2 regions of the Paenibacillus sp. G2S3 genome follow, and region 2 is predicted to be linked to the other one. Evidence: riboswitches for the same ligand, from Rfam matches in the RefSeq annotation. Region 2 holds a riboswitch; the other holds the start of a gene.
The links. A riboswitch is a leader RNA that binds a small molecule or an ion and turns the genes downstream of it on or off. The one in region 2 is predicted to bind cyclic di-GMP.

Region 1: it holds a riboswitch for cyclic di-GMP, as region 2 does, so the genes downstream of both, QNH28_RS20555 (thiamine pyrophosphate-binding protein) here and QNH28_RS03185 (transglutaminase-like domain-containing protein) in region 2, are expected to answer to the same signal.

The regions. Positions count from the first base shown of each region.
Region 1 is NZ_CP126095.1:4,667,554-4,673,043, forward strand. It holds gene serA (phosphoglycerate dehydrogenase) at 1-111, shown strand, start outside; gene QNH28_RS20540 (SDR family NAD(P)-dependent oxidoreductase) at 184-1,038, opposite strand; gene QNH28_RS20545 (helix-turn-helix transcriptional regulator) at 1,191-2,147, shown strand; gene QNH28_RS20550 (methyl-accepting chemotaxis protein) at 2,270-3,520, shown strand; cyclic di-GMP riboswitch class I at 3,711-3,805, shown strand; gene QNH28_RS20555 (thiamine pyrophosphate-binding protein) at 3,934-5,490, shown strand, end outside.
Region 2 is NZ_CP126095.1:705,744-711,233, reverse strand. It holds rRNA gene QNH28_RS03195 (23S ribosomal RNA) at 1-137, opposite strand, end outside; rRNA gene QNH28_RS03190 (16S ribosomal RNA) at 372-1,928, opposite strand; gene QNH28_RS03185 (transglutaminase-like domain-containing protein) at 2,300-3,109, opposite strand; cyclic di-GMP riboswitch class I at 3,123-3,203, opposite strand; cyclic di-GMP riboswitch class I at 3,277-3,357, opposite strand; gene QNH28_RS03180 (class D sortase) at 3,482-4,132, opposite strand; gene QNH28_RS03175 (GtrA family protein) at 4,167-4,571, opposite strand; gene QNH28_RS03170 (glycosyltransferase family 2 protein) at 4,561-5,490, opposite strand, start outside.

The DNA of each region.
Region 1 (5,490 bases), 2.7 Mb from region 2:
GGCGCTGCAATCATGTTGCTGACCGTTGACAAAGCTGTTCCAAAACATGTCCTTGTGAAGCTTGCTGGTTTACCAGAAATTAACACTGCCGAAGAAATCATCCTTCTTTAATCTAAAACATAGAAAGGCCATTCCAGCATGTACGGGAGTGGCCTTTCTTTTATTTAATGAATCTTTTTCTTCCTATATTATGAATGCAGGGATTATCCTTCCATCGATATCAGTAAAACCATACTTTTCAGCAAGCGTTCCAACCTGCTGCGGCTCACCGGACATGGACATAACCTTCGGATCAGCAGCCAGTGCAGTCACAGCTCGACCAATATATGTCGTCGATTCACTCATTTTCAGCTCCTCGACTTCTTGCCAATGTTCCTCATCTGTATTCATGGCTTCTAGAACCGCTTCTGTTCTCATCCATCCAGGTGAAAGTGGGATAACCGCAATACCATCATCCTTTAACTCCTGTGACAGACCAAAGGCCATACGTAATAGTGTATTTTTTGAAAGATCATAGTAAAAGTTGCCTAAATATTTATAATGATCCCAGAAGGTTGTATGGATAATTAGACCATCATTTTTTGCCTTGCGCATGAGGGGAATTGCGTAATAATTCGTGATCAACTGTGCTCTCACACCGGCATTAAACATATTGTCCCAATGAGCTGTAGGCAACTCCCAAAAAGGCTTCTGCTCGACAGCTAGATCGTTACCTCCCCATACGTTATTCACTAAGATATCGAGTCGCCCCTGCTCTTCAGCGATCTGACGAATCACTGCTTCTGTTTCCTGATCCTTCGTATGGTCACATCGTATTACCGCACCAGAACCTCCACGCTCTTTTATTTCTCTAAGTACGCTATCTATACTCCCCTTAATATGTTCTGTGGTGGAGACATCTGTGGTTCTCCCTGTAATATAGACAAAAGCACCTCTTCTTGCTAATTCTAAAGCGATCCCCTTGCCAGCACCTCTGCTGCTCCCGGTAACCAGTGCGACTTTCCCTTTCAATGTCATATCCTTCAACCCTTTCCACATGAATTCAGATTTCAGTATTCTGTGATCATTCCTTACGTTTTATAAGTATATCGTTTATATATGACATCAACTGACATATATAATATAATCATGATTTAGAAATGATTAGTGGGGATCGTACAATAATTAATACGAGGAGAAATAATAGCCTAATGAGAGCCGACCGTTTGTTATCTATATTGCTTCTGTTGCAAAACCGTGGAAAAATGACTTCTCGCGAACTGGCCGAAACACTCGAAGTGTCAGAACGAACTGTGTTTAGAGATATGGAAGCATTAAGTGCTTCAGGGATACCCATTTTAGCTGAACGCGGGCGTGAAGGTGGCTGGATGCTTACAGAAGGGTACCGTACCTCCCTAACGGGCATGAAGCCACAAGAGATTGGTTCGCTGCTTCTGTCCGCTGACTCCTCAATAATGAAGGATCTGGGAATACAGGATGACTTCTCTTCAGCTGTTCTCAAACTGGAGGCGGCTTCCTCACATCGAACTAGCAACCCAGCAAATTACCTTAGCGAGCGCATTCATATTGACGGTGCCAGTTGGCATCCTTCCGATGAGACATATCCATTCCTTTCTGTCCTGCAGGGAGCTCTTTGGGATGACCGCAAAGTAAAAATCACTTATCTTAGGAACGACGAGACTAAGGTCCGTATGATTGAACCTCTTGGATTAGTTGCAAAACGAGGAGTATGGTATGTTGTGGCCAAAAGCGAGAATGAGCTACGGACCTTTCGTGTGTCCAGATTAGTTAACGTTGAGGAAACCCATGAATGGTTCAACAGGCCTAACAATTTTGATTTAAAGCGTTACTGGGAAGAGTCCACCACGGCCTTTAAAGCAGCGCTGCCAAAGTACCCGGCAAAACTAAGGGTTAGAGCTTCTGTGTTAAAAGAATTGCAGCGGGAAAGATTTGTCACTCTCCATTTGCTAGAACCATCTAGAGATGCAGAGTGGGTGAACGTAGATGCTGAATTTAATACGATCGAATCGGCCTGCCGAATCACCCTATCCTTTAGTCCCTCAGTTATTGTTCTTGCACCACAAGAACTTTTAGAGATGGTAAGGTCTGCTATCGCAACAATTCACGCTATATATGAGGATTTTTGACAATAATTCTAAAGAACTACTATTTAATGATGATTTATGTCAGTTCTTACTATAGACCAATCACCTTTAAATCCCATATAATAACACCAATACATAATATTAATAAGGAGGACATTATACCAATGAACTGGATGCATAAACTTCCGTTAAAACAAAGAATTGTTGCCGGATGTTACCTCGTTGCCGCATTATTTGCTATTCCTGTTTTAGTTACTTTTATGATCTTAGGCAACATTATTTTGGGTATTGTTCTAGTAGTTGTTCTAGCTGCCTTAACTTTTCCCGTTGCCCGCTTTATCGAGAGAACGCTTACATCTTCTTTTGATGACATCGCGAATGTGTCTCATAGTATTTCAAAAGGGGATTTTACTAGTAGGGCCGATGAGAACGGGTCTATGGGGGATGTAAGTCGTTCCTTTAATACTATGATTGACAAGCTCAAGAAGATTCTGACAGAAGCTTCGCAAATTACTCGCCAAGTCATGGATGCAAGCCGCGGAATCGAAGATAAGAATCAGAATTTGAAAATTGTCATGGCACAGGTAGCCTCTTCATCCAACGAGCTAGCTCTGGGTGCAAATGAAATATCTACAGATATCGCTGAAATGACAGAATCTATTAAAGATATTGAGAATAAGGTATCCAATTATACGAACTCAACGAAAGAAATGAACAGACGTTCAATACATACATTAGAACTAGTTGAACAAGGACGACAATCCGTTGATACTCAAGCTGAAGGCATGCGTAAAAATATTCAGGCTACTCAAAAAGTAGCGGATACTATCGAAGCCCTTTCTCATAACGCTCGAGGAATTACGATGATCACCAAAACCATCACAGAGATCGCAGAGCAGACCAACCTCTTATCGCTGAATGCTTCCATCGAAGCAGCACGTGCCGGAGAACATGGTCGAGGATTTGCTGTAGTCGCACAGGAGGTTCGTAAGCTTGCTGAGGAATCAACGGCTTCAACGAAGGAAGTCTTCGGTTTAGTTCGGAGCATTGAAACTGATATTAAACAAGCGATTGACAATATCGCTATCAACGAAGAAGTCGTACAGGTACAGAATGAGATGATCACTCAATCTGCTCATATCTTTGCTCAAATTGTGCAAAGTGTGCAATATATTACTGAACAGATTTCTTCCTTCTCTTCTGAAAGTGATCTGATGTTAGAAAGTGCCTTGAAAATTTCAAGTGCAATAGAGAATATCTCTGCGATCACGCAGCAAACCGCTGCCGGCACCGAAGAAGTATCGGCCGCTATGAATGAACAAATTAATGCCCTGCAGTCCGTCGCAGAAGAAACTGAGAAAATGACTCAGGCTGTATTCAATCTACAGAAAACGATCCACATTTTCAAATTTTAAGTAAATAACAAATCGTATAAACAAATCCAAAAACTGCCCCTAAGTTTTTTCTTAGGAGCAGTTTTTTTATATTTATTATTTCATAGGTTGGACAAGAATTTCGTCAAAATTCGAGTTAATTTGCAAGAATATATTGACAAAGTATCTCTAGGAATATATTGTAAAGGAAAATTCTTCTTATAAATTTTAAAATTAATATTGGCAAAATCTTCGAAAGAGGATGACGCAAAACCATGGATCTACAGCCTCATTTTAATCTGAGGCCATGACAGCCAGGTTGCTGAAAACCAAGACGACTGGACTATTGTTCAGTCTCTATGGCGATTTATGCTTCCAACCTGTGCCCTATTTCAGAGCACAGGTTTTCTAATGTTTAATTTCAAAATAACAATCAACTTGTGAGGTGTATTTTTTTGAAGACAGTCGCAGATTACATGTCGGAAGCACTACGGAACCTAGGTGTTACCCATTCCTTTGGTATTATTGGCAAATCCATTTGTCCTATCGTTCTTAAAATGGTAGATTACGGTATTGAATTTATTCCTGGGAGACATGAGTCCAGTTCCGGCTTCGAAGCAGCTGGGTATGCGCTGAAAACTGGAAAACTAGGTGTAGCATTTGGTACTTCAGGTCCTGGTGGAACAAACCTATTAACTGCAGCAGCACATGCTAAGGCTAACAACCTACCTGTCCTATTTATTACTGGCCATCAATCTATCAAAGAGCTTGGTATTCCCCAATGTCAGGACTCTACCTCTTTTCTAGCTGATTTAGCTGATATGTTTAGACCTGCCACCTTATATAGCAAGCTTATTGAACGTGGAGATCACTTTAGCACAATCTTTAATCATGCCATATCCATTGCTTTGAGCGGTAATCGTGGTCCAGTTCACCTTTGTATTCCCTTTGATGTGCAAACGGAATTGCTAGAGGAATGTAATATTGTAATCCCTGAACGCGAATCACTTGTTAGCCACGCTAATATCGACCGTGTACTTGATGCTATAAATAACTCAAAGAATCCAATCATTATCGCTGGTAAAGGCGTTAACCGTTCAGGAGCACATAGTGAGCTAATTCAATTAGCGGAAACATTTAATATTCCTGTAGTTACATCTCCAGGTGGTAAAGGGGCTATAACTTGGGATCATCCACTCTATCACGGTCCAATTGGAGTAGGCGGTTGTTCCCATGGGGATGACTTGCTGAATCAAAGTGATCTATTTATCGTTCTCGGCTCACGTTTAAGTGATATGACTATTTGTAATCTTAAAAGGGAAAATCATCCTGCAACATTAATTCAGTTTGATAGCGATCCGACTTTTGTCGGAAAAATATTGTTCTCTAAAACGATTCCTGTGACTGGAGATCTACGCGACAATCTAGTTTGCTATCTTAATAACATTGACACGAACAACATCACAAAACGCGAAGCACCAACAAATCCCGGTTATACCGAAGAGCTTCCGATTTTACCAAACCTTTCACTTGCATCGGTCTTGAGTACGATGAGTGATTTGATTCCCTATAACAGCACAGTCTTTGTTGATGATGGTAGCCACGGTTTCCATGCTGCCAAATGGTACAAGGTTAAGAAACCTGGCAGTTTTGTTTTCGATGCTTACTTTGCTTGTATGGGTAATTCCATCGGGATGGCGATTGGTGCAAAGGTTGCTGCTCCAGAAGAAACGATCTTCTGTATTACAGGAGACGGCTGCTTTATGATGCTAGGGGCAGAGATTAACGCTGCTGTCTGCAAGAATATTCCTGTCATATTCATTGTTGTTAATAATAAACAGCTAGATATGGCTCTAAAAGGTATGGAAAAAACTACAGGACGTATTGACGGAACGATCTACGAAGTCCCTATGGACGCTGCGAAATTCGCAGAATCACTAGGTGCTACGGGTTACAAATGTGAGACAGCGGAGGAGTTCGAAACAGCCATCAAGGACGCTGTTGCAATCAAC
Region 2 (5,490 bases):
CACAGCTGGGTTTCCCCATTCGGACACCCCCGGATCAAAGCTTGCTTACAGCTCCCCGAGGCAGTTTCGTTGTTCGCCACGTCCTTCGTCGGCTCCTGGCGCCTAGGCATCCTCCGTGTGCTCTTATTAGCTTAACCTTGATTTCTCTTTCGACAAAAATCTCACTAATAACATTTACTTGTTTGCACAAGTTGCTAAAAGATGTTCTAAAACGCAAATTCGTTTCGGTATCCAGTTTTCAAGGATCAAGTCTTACTTGAGAGCTTAAACTCTCAAAACTGAGCAACGAGTGAGTAACAGGCCTAAACCTGAGATTTGGAAGTTTAACTTCCGATTTGAATGTTTCCATTGCAGGAAACGATTCTCCATAGAAAGGAGGTGATCCAGCCGCACCTTCCGATACGGCTACCTTGTTACGACTTCACCCCAATCATCTACCCCACCTTCGGCGGCTGGCTCCCTTGCGGGTTACCCCACCGACTTCGGGTGTTGTAAACTCTCGTGGTGTGACGGGCGGTGTGTACAAGACCCGGGAACGTATTCACCGCGGCATGCTGATCCGCGATTACTAGCAATTCCGACTTCATGCAGGCGAGTTGCAGCCTGCAATCCGAACTGAGACCGGCTTTGATGGGATTGGCTTCACCTCGCGGCTTCGCTTCCCGTTGTACCGGCCATTGTAGTACGTGTGTAGCCCAGGTCATAAGGGGCATGATGATTTGACGTCATCCCCACCTTCCTCCGGTTTGTCACCGGCAGTCACTCTAGAGTGCCCAACATTACTTGCTGGCAACTAAAGTTAAGGGTTGCGCTCGTTGCGGGACTTAACCCAACATCTCACGACACGAGCTGACGACAACCATGCACCACCTGTCTCCTCTGTCCCGAAGGCCGCTGCTATCTCTAGCAGATTCAGAGGGATGTCAAGACCTGGTAAGGTTCTTCGCGTTGCTTCGAATTAAACCACATACTCCACTGCTTGTGCGGGTCCCCGTCAATTCCTTTGAGTTTCAGTCTTGCGACCGTACTCCCCAGGCGGAGTGCTTACTGTGTTAACTTCGGCACCAAGGGTATCGAAACCCCTAACACCTAGCACTCATCGTTTACGGCGTGGACTACCAGGGTATCTAATCCTGTTTGCTCCCCACGCTTTCGCGCCTCAGCGTCAGTTACAGCCCAGAAAGTCGCCTTCGCCACTGGTGTTCCTCCACATATCTACGCATTTCACCGCTACACGTGGAATTCCACTTTCCTCTTCTGTACTCAAGTCACCCAGTTTCCAGTGCGACCTTAGGTTGAGCCCAAGGTTTAAACACCAGACTTAAATGACCGCCTGCGCGCGCTTTACGCCCAATAATTCCGGACAACGCTTGCCCCTACGTATTACCGCGGCTGCTGGCACGTAGTTAGCCGGGGCTTTCTTCTCAGGTACCGTCACTCCGATAGCAGTTACTCTACCGGACGTTCTTCCCTGGCAACAGAGCTTTACGATCCGAAAACCTTCATCACTCACGCGGCGTTGCTCCGTCAGACTTTCGTCCATTGCGGAAGATTCCCTACTGCTGCCTCCCGTAGGAGTCTGGGCCGTGTCTCAGTCCCAGTGTGGCCGTTCACCCTCTCAGGTCGGCTACGCATCGTCGCCTTGGTGGGCCGTTACCCCACCAACTAGCTAATGCGCCGCAGGCCCATCCCTCAGTGACAGATTGCTCCGTCTTTGATTCTTCCTTCAGGAGAAAAAAGAAATTATCCGGTATTAGCTACCGTTTCCGGTAGTTATCCCAGTCTAAGGGGCAGGTTGCCTACGTGTTACTCACCCGTCCGCCGCTAAGTTACTTTGAAAGCAAGCTTTCAAAGTAACTCCGCTCGACTTGCATGTATTAGGCACGCCGCCAGCGTTCGTCCTGAGCCAGGATCAAACTCTCCAATTAGTATTGAAAAGAGCGATATGCTCATTTTGAAACATCTGACGAGAAAATTAATTCTCTAATTTTGGATTTCACTTTCGTGATTTCCTACTCACTCGTTGTTCAGTTTTCAAAGATCAAGTTCTCGTTGGCGCCGTTTAATGTCTCAGCAGCAACTCTTATAATATATCATGTTGTTCTCAGTAATGCAAGCTTTATTTTTCGAAAGCCGTTTATGTAACTCTCTCAAACATTGCCTGTACGCTGTCTAACAACGCTTAACTATAATAACCTATCTATTCATAGAAAAGCAACCCCTAATAGAAAAATAAACAACCAGCTTAATTATTAAGCTGGTTGTTTATTTAATAGAGTTATGATTCTAGCTATGCAAATTAATAGTATTTTGCTGCGGTATATTTACTAGAAGCCTTAATAAAATCCGTATCCTTCTTACTCTTCGCTGCCGAAGCATCCACCGTGGTATCAATAGTAACCCATTTTCCATCCATCAATACTTCATTCCATGCATGGTATTGCGTAACGTAGCTAGTGTTTCCCATCACCAATTTAGCAGGCACATCTACACTACGCAGCATTGCGGCAAAAAGGGAAGCATAATCATAGCAGATTCCTTTTTTAGTATTCAAAGTGTTGTTAATGTTCGGAATGTAATCAGTTGTTACGTTATTAGCAAGAGAATAGTCGTATTGTACATTAGCAACTACATAGTTATAGATTGCCTTAACTTTCTCTTCATCTGTTGTTTTGCCTTTTGTAAGCTCTTTGGCCTTAAGGATCGCTTTATCTGAAGAACTCCATTTCACATTCTGTACGGAGCCCAAATATACGGAATTCGAGTCACTCATGGTTACATCTACTACTTCGGAATATAACGCTTTGTATTTATTACCGGTTGTGTTCTCAAGAACAGAAACCTTATAAGTACCATTACCTTGTTGTAAAGGGAAGTCCTCAGCTTGTCCAGAAGCATATAAGTTATATGTATAGCTGCTGTTGTCTTTAGTGATCATGAGTTTGATTCTTTTATCTTTCGGAATATCATAGTTAATCCCAATAACACCTTGAGCCACTTTCGATGTAATCAACCAGCCCGCATCTACACTTGCGGCTTGAGCTGTGCTTACCGGAACCGCAGTAATCAGTACGAACAGCGCGACCATCATAAAATAAACCTTTTTCACGGATAAAACCCCTTTCGGTAGCTGGCTGCCATCCTTTCGGGAAGGCCCTTTAGCTTTGCGTCCCTACCTTTCGATAGGTTTGCCGTTATCGTATAAGCTCTATCTGTCCTAATTTCACTAGACAAATTAATAGAATCCATTTAAAACAAACAAAAAAAGCCTCTTCATTCGGTAACTGGCTGCCATCCTTTCGGGAAGGCCCTTTAGCTTTGCGTCCCTACCTTTCGATAGGTTTGCCGTTTATCGTGTTTAGCTTTTATAGTCTTATACTACCATATTTATCCTCTTAAACAAGAACAAAATTGCTAGATTTGCTATTATTTTATAGTTATTTCTCTGTATTTAAATTCTCTTGTCATTTCTCATCTGTTATTAGAAAAGTTTGGCATGAACAATCAAGCGATGTGTAGGATCTACTAGTGGGTCACACGTAATTAGAGTAAGAATTTTATCCTTGTTATTCCCGTCTAGAACAGACACATCACTAGGAAGTACAACAGAAATATCATAAACCTCGTAATTATAAGTCTGATCGCTAGTCTTTACCGTAATCGTATCCCCAATAACAACCTCATTCAATCTGTTAAACAATCTGCCCGCAGTTCTAGCTCTATGTGCAGCTATTGCGGCGTTCCCTATTTCTCCAATTGGAGTCGTTTCTTTCATATGGGCCGCAGCATGCTTCATATTCGCTTTAGTAGCCCCTTCTAATACAGGCAGCTTCAGATCGATCTTATCGATCTGAATTAATGCGATGACTTTGCCACCCACTTCAATTTCCGGTTCTGGCTTTTCTGTTTCTTGCGGCTGTGCTTGTGCATCTAGAGCTGATTCCTCCGCTAGTAGCTGAGTGACCTCGGCATATCTGCTCTTCAGATCAGGTGGTGGAGTACTTTCACTGGTCCTCAGTTCAGCCGATTCTAATAGCTTATCCTGCTGCCAGTCGTTATACCATTCGTTAGCTTTTGGATAGAGCATGATAAGGATCCCAGCCAGTATGAGCACATACGAGAATTTACGCATGATTTTCACCTCCGTGGATTGGTTCTACTGAACTTTAGAATACCCATTTCCGACTTCCGAAGAAGTTAATGATCACCGTCACAAACGTTACTAGTACCTTAGAGATCAACACTTGAATGCCTAGTTTGTCAGTCAACAGATGCATTAGCAACAGCGATATTCCTAGCACTACCAGGTTCAGTACGATAAACTTCAACAACTGCGTCTTATCAAAACCCTCTTTATTGCCACGATCACGATCCTTGAAGGTTACTTTTTTATTCAAAATAAAGCTGTTCGCTGTTCCTGCACTATAAGAAATCACCTGTGCTAACGCATATACCATCCCAAGTGAGTTCAGTAATGTGAAAATTACGAAATCAATGAGGGTATTTACCAGACCTACAGCATTAAATTTGAGAAACTGTATGAATGCAGTCCGAAAGTTCTTATCTGACATCTTTGTAATCCTTCCGGCGATCTACTTCTTCTTCGTTACGATATCCTATAGTCTCACTGACAATATACAACGGTCTATCCTTAGACTCGTCATAAATCCGTCCGATATACTCTCCGATTACACCTAACAGCATCAGAACAATACCGTTAAAGAGCAAATTGACCCCTACAATGGAAGCCCAGCCTGGAACCGTCCATGAGGTGAAGAAGATTCTTTGAAACAATACGAAGAATAAATAGAGAAAGCTAGAGAAGGAAAGAAAGAATCCGACATACGTAGCAATCTTAAGTGGCTTATGCGAAAAGGAAGTGATCCCATCCAGCGCAAAACGAATCATTTTCTTGAGAGGATACTTGGTTTCTCCTGCAAAACGTTCTTCCCGCTCATATTCCACCATCGTCTGCTTAAAGCCGACCCAGCTTACCAAACCTCTGACATACCGATTTTTTTCCTTAAGCCCCCGCAAGACATCACATACCTTACGATCAATAAGACGGAAATCACCTGTATCCGTAGGAATGTCTACACTTGTCATGCTGCTGAGCAACCGATAGAAGAGCTTAGCCGTTACCTTTTTGAACATCGTTTCTCCACGGCGCTTCAGACGCTTCGCATACACAACATCATAGCCCTCTTTCCACTTCTCGATCATTTGCAAAATGACCTCTGGTGGATCTTGAAGGTCAGCGTCAATAACAACGACCGCTTGACCTTCTGCATAGTCCATGCCAGCTGTAATCGCTACCTGATGTCCGAAATTACGCGAGAAGTCAATTAGCTTGACGCATTCATCCCGATCACTGATCTCCCGAATCATCTGGGCCGAACGATCACGACTTCCGTCATTTACGAAGACTAGCTCATAAGTATCGCCGCATTCGTCCATTACTTTTTTCAAACGTTCATAAGTAACGCTAAT